Regions from separate parts of the Ensifer sp. PDNC004 genome, predicted to be linked through region 1. Evidence: predicted binding sites of a transcription regulator. Region 1 holds the regulator's gene; the other holds the start of a gene.
The links. Region 1 encodes PhoB, which activates phosphate uptake and scavenging genes when phosphate is short. Its sites were predicted from a motif close to TGTCATNNANCTGTCAT; they were not measured.
Positions count from the first base shown of each region.

Region 1 (2,199 bases):
AGGCCGCATAAGGCTGCAACAGTAACTGCAAAGCGCCCGTAAGGATCGACGATCATGTCCATGCATATCATGTCCGCCTATGACGAAGAACTGAAGTACCTGACGCGCCGCATCTCGGAGATGGGCGGTCTCGCCGAGCAGATGGTCGCCGAATCCGTTCGCGCGCTGGTCAATTCCGACCTCGCTCTCGCACAGAAGGTGATCTCGGACGACACCGTTCTCGACGACGCCGAGCGCCAGATCGGCGAGAAGGCGATCGTCACGATCGCCAAGCGCCAGCCGGTCGCCGCCGACCTGCGCGAGATCATGGGGTCGATCCGCATCGCCTCCGATCTGGAACGCGTCGGCGACCTTGGCAAGAACACCGCCAAGCGCGTGATCGCGGTTGCCGGATCCGGCATTCCGCGCAAGCTCGCCCGCGGCCTGGAGCACCTGGCAGAGCTTGCTCTCGTCCAGCTCAAGGAGGTGCTCGACGTCTACGCTTCGCGCTCGCCTGAGAAGGCCAACAGCATCCGCGAGCGCGACGAGGAGATCGATGCGATCTACACCTCGCTGTTCCGCGAGCTTCTGACCTACATGATGGAAGATCCGCGCAACATCACGCCCTGCACGCATCTTCTGTTCTGCGCCAAGAACATCGAGCGCATCGGCGACCATGCGACCAATATCGCTGAGACGATCTATTACATGGCGACGGGCGCCCAGCCGGAAGGCGAGCGTCCGAAGGATGACACCACGTCGACGCTGGGCTCGGTCAACGACTGAGCGCCAAGCGCGCCGCAAGCATGCATGCCCTTTGAAATCTGATCCGGTCGCGGCTTCGGTCGCGGCCCCGAGTTCCTGTATCTGAAGCACGCGGTTTTCGCCCCGCCTTTGAAATCGGCGGATGTGCTCCAGATTTAGAGTGTCTGAGCGCCGGCCGGGCCGATGAGCCCAAAGGCCGCCCGCGGTAAGGAGACGTTACCTGATGTTGCCAAAAATCGCCGTAGTCGAAGACGAAGAGGCGCTGAGCGTTCTGCTGCGTTACAATCTGGAAGCCGAAGGCTTCGACGTCGACACGATCCTCAGGGGCGACGAGGCGGAGATCCGGCTTCAGGAGCGGCTGCCCGACCTGCTTATCCTCGACTGGATGCTGCCCGGTGTTTCCGGCATCGAGCTTTGCCGCCGGCTGCGCCAGCGCCCGGAGACCGAACGTCTGCCGATCATCATGCTGACGGCGCGCGGCGAGGAAAGCGAGCGCGTCCGGGGTCTGGCGACCGGTGCCGACGACTATGTGGTCAAGCCCTTCTCGACGCCGGAGCTGATGGCGCGCGTCAAGGCGATGCTGCGCCGGGCAAAGCCCGAGGTGCTCTCGACGCTGCTTCGCTGCGGCGACATCGAACTCGACCGCGAGACCCACCGCGTTCATCGCCGCAGCCGCGAAGTGCGCCTCGGCCCGACCGAGTTCCGTCTTCTGGAGTTCCTGATGTCCTCGCCGGGCCGCGTCTTCTCTCGCTCGCAGCTTCTGGATGGCGTCTGGGGGCATGACATCTATGTCGACGAGCGCACCGTCGACGTGCATGTCGGTCGTCTGCGCAAGGCTCTGAACTTCTCGAACATGCCCGACGTCATCCGCACCGTTCGCGGCGCCGGCTATTCGCTCGAAAGCTGAGCGGTCTGAAAGTCGCCAACAAAAAAAGGGACCGATCGGCCCCTTTTTTTGTGATGCTGTCCGGCTTCTTAGCGGGCCCTGCGGCGCTCCCCCGACGGCTGGTAGGCCAGCCGCGCATGGAAGGTGCAGTAAGGCGAGGCTTCCGGGGAATCGTTGCCGCAGAAGTGAAACTCTTCCTTCAGCGGGTCGCCGATCGGCCACTTGCAGGTGCGCTCGGTAAGCTGGGTCAGCTCGAGGCGACGCGACATCGGCACGACAACGTCGGTCCGAGTGCTGAAATCCTGCTCGGCAACGAGATCGACTTCGATTTCTTCCTTGAGAACGACAGCGCCGGCCGCGCGTGCAACCGGGCGGGTCGAAACGCGCGAAGCGTAGTTCGGCGCGCGCGGTGCCGAAGTCGGGCGCTTCGGACGGGCCGCCGTCGTGGTGCTGCCACCGGCCTTGGCGCGACCTGGCAGGCTCAGGCGGTGAACCTTGCCGATGACAGCGTTACGGCTGACGCCGCCGAGCTGTGCCGCGATCTGGCTTGCGCTCAGGCCCTCGGACCA
Region 1 is NZ_CP070353.1:2,380,252-2,382,450, reverse strand. Features, by position in the region: gene pstB (phosphate ABC transporter ATP-binding protein PstB) at 1-1, shown strand, start outside; gene phoU (phosphate signaling complex protein PhoU) at 52-765, shown strand; gene phoB (phosphate regulon transcriptional regulator PhoB) at 968-1,651, shown strand; gene JVX98_RS19820 (GcrA family cell cycle regulator) at 1,720-2,199, opposite strand, start outside.

Region 2 (2,199 bases), 1.6 Mb from region 1:
GGCGTCGGGTTGGCGAGCGCCATGATCAGCGGCTTTTCGGCCATCTGCGCCAGAAGTTCCGGCTTCAGGACGCCGGCGGCCGAGAGGCCGAGGAAGACGTCGGCGCCGCCGATGCTGTCGGCGAGCACACGGTTGCTGCTGTCCTGCTCGTAGACGGACTTCCATTCGTCCATCAGCACCTCGCGGCCCTTGTAGACGAGGCCTTCGAGGTCATGCACCCAGATGTTTTCGCGCTTGGCGCCGAGCGTCACGAGAAGGTTGAGGCAGGCAAGTGCGGCAGCACCTGCGCCCGAGGTAACGATCTTCGCCTTGGCGATGTCCTTGCCCGCAAGCTCGAGGCCGTTGAGGATGGCAGCGGCGACGATGATCGCGGTTCCGTGCTGGTCGTCGTGGAAGACCGGGATCTGCATCTTTTCGCGCAGCTGACGTTCGACTTCGAAACATTCCGGCGCCTTGATGTCTTCGAGGTTGATGCCGCCGAATGTCGGCTCCAGTGCCGAAATCACGTCGACCATGCGCTCGATGCTCGACGCATCGATTTCGATGTCGAAGACGTCGATGCCGGCGAATTTCTTGAAGAGGACCGCCTTGCCTTCCATGACCGGCTTCGACGCCAGCGGGCCGATATTGCCAAGGCCGAGCACGGCCGTGCCGTTGGAAATGACCGCAACCAGGTTGGCGCGGGCGGTAAAATCGGCTGCCTGCTCCGGGTTGTCGCGGATGGCGATGCAAGGGGCGGCAACGCCAGGCGAATAGGCCAGCGCCAGGTCGCGCTGGTTGCCGAGCGGCTTGGTGGGCTGGATTTCGAGCTTTCCCGGGCGGGGATAACGGTGGAAGAAGAGGGCCTGCTGGTCGATGTCGCCGCTGGCCGGACCGGTATGGGATTTCGTCTTGTCGCCCGTATTCATGCTCTCACATTCCTCATTCGTGGTCGTGCCTTTTGGCATGAATTCGAAGCGAGGTACAGTTTTGCAGTGCTGATTTCGGCGGCAGACCGGCAACGCAATGTTGATGTCATCTTCTTGAAACACGAGTCTGGTTTCACGAAGGCACGAAGCGTAACCAGAGACGAGGCTGGCATGATGGCGGCGCAGCAAGACAACTCCGTACGAAAGCTCAGGACGTTGTTCATCTCGGACGTCCATCTCGGCTCCAAGGCGGCCAAGACCGACTATCTGCTCGACTTCCTGCGGCATCATGAAGCGGAGACGATCGTTCTGGTCGGCGACATCGTCGACGGCTGGCGGCTGAAGCGCAGCTGGTACTGGCCGCAGAATTGCAACGACGTGGTGCAGAAGCTCCTGCGAAAGGCGCGCAAGGGCACCCGCATCGTCTATATCCCCGGCAATCACGACGAGTTCCTGCGCGACTTTCCAGGCGTGCATTTCGGCGGCATCGAGGTGGCGCAGCGCTACATGCACGAGGGGGCCGACGGCCGTAAGTACCTCGTGCTGCACGGCGACGAATTCGATGTCGTCGTGCGCAATGCCCGCGTGCTCGCCTATCTCGGCGACTGGGCCTATGACACGGCGATCGCCATCAATATCGGCCTTGCGGCGGTCCGCAGGCGTCTCGGCATGCCCTACTGGTCGTTCTCTTCCTGGGCGAAGCTCCAGGTCAAGCACGCCGTCAACTTCATCGGCGAGTTCCAGAAGGTGGTCGCCGAGGAGGCGCGCCGCCACGATGCGCAGGGCGTGATCTGTGGTCACATCCACCATGCCGTGATCGAGGAGATCGGCGACATCCGCTACATCAACACCGGCGACTGGGTGGAAAGCTGCACGGCGATCGCCGAGCACCACGACGGCACGATGGAACTGATCACCTGGCACCAGATGCGCGGCGGCGCCAGCGAAGGCGAAGCATCCGGCGAAGCGGACAAGCTGCTTGCGCAACTGCTGACCCAGCGCGCGGCCTGATCTTCGCGCCGCGCCGAAAGTCCTGTCGCGAAAACTAGGTTATGGCGAGGCGCGTCCGGCTCGTGCTAGAGAGTGGGCACAGCCATCAGGTCAGACGATGATTCCCTCCCAAGCGCCCGCCTATGTGGGCCCTCCGCCGCGCCATTTTGCGCTTCGCATTGCCTTGCTCTTCTGTGCGCCGCTGATCGTCAACGGCTTCGCGATGCCGTATTTCCCGATGTGGCTGAGCACGCTGTCGATGAGCGACTTCGAGATCGGCGTTGTTCTGGCGCTGCCGATG
Region 2 is NZ_CP070353.1:787,984-790,182, forward strand. Features, by position in the region: gene JVX98_RS11810 (NADP-dependent malic enzyme) at 1-908, opposite strand, end outside; gene JVX98_RS11815 (UDP-2,3-diacylglucosamine diphosphatase) at 1,080-1,919, shown strand; gene JVX98_RS11820 (MFS transporter) at 2,017-2,199, shown strand, end outside.
Region 2: the regulator PhoB is predicted to act here: its motif matches at 1,013-1,029, upstream of JVX98_RS11815 (UDP-2,3-diacylglucosamine diphosphatase).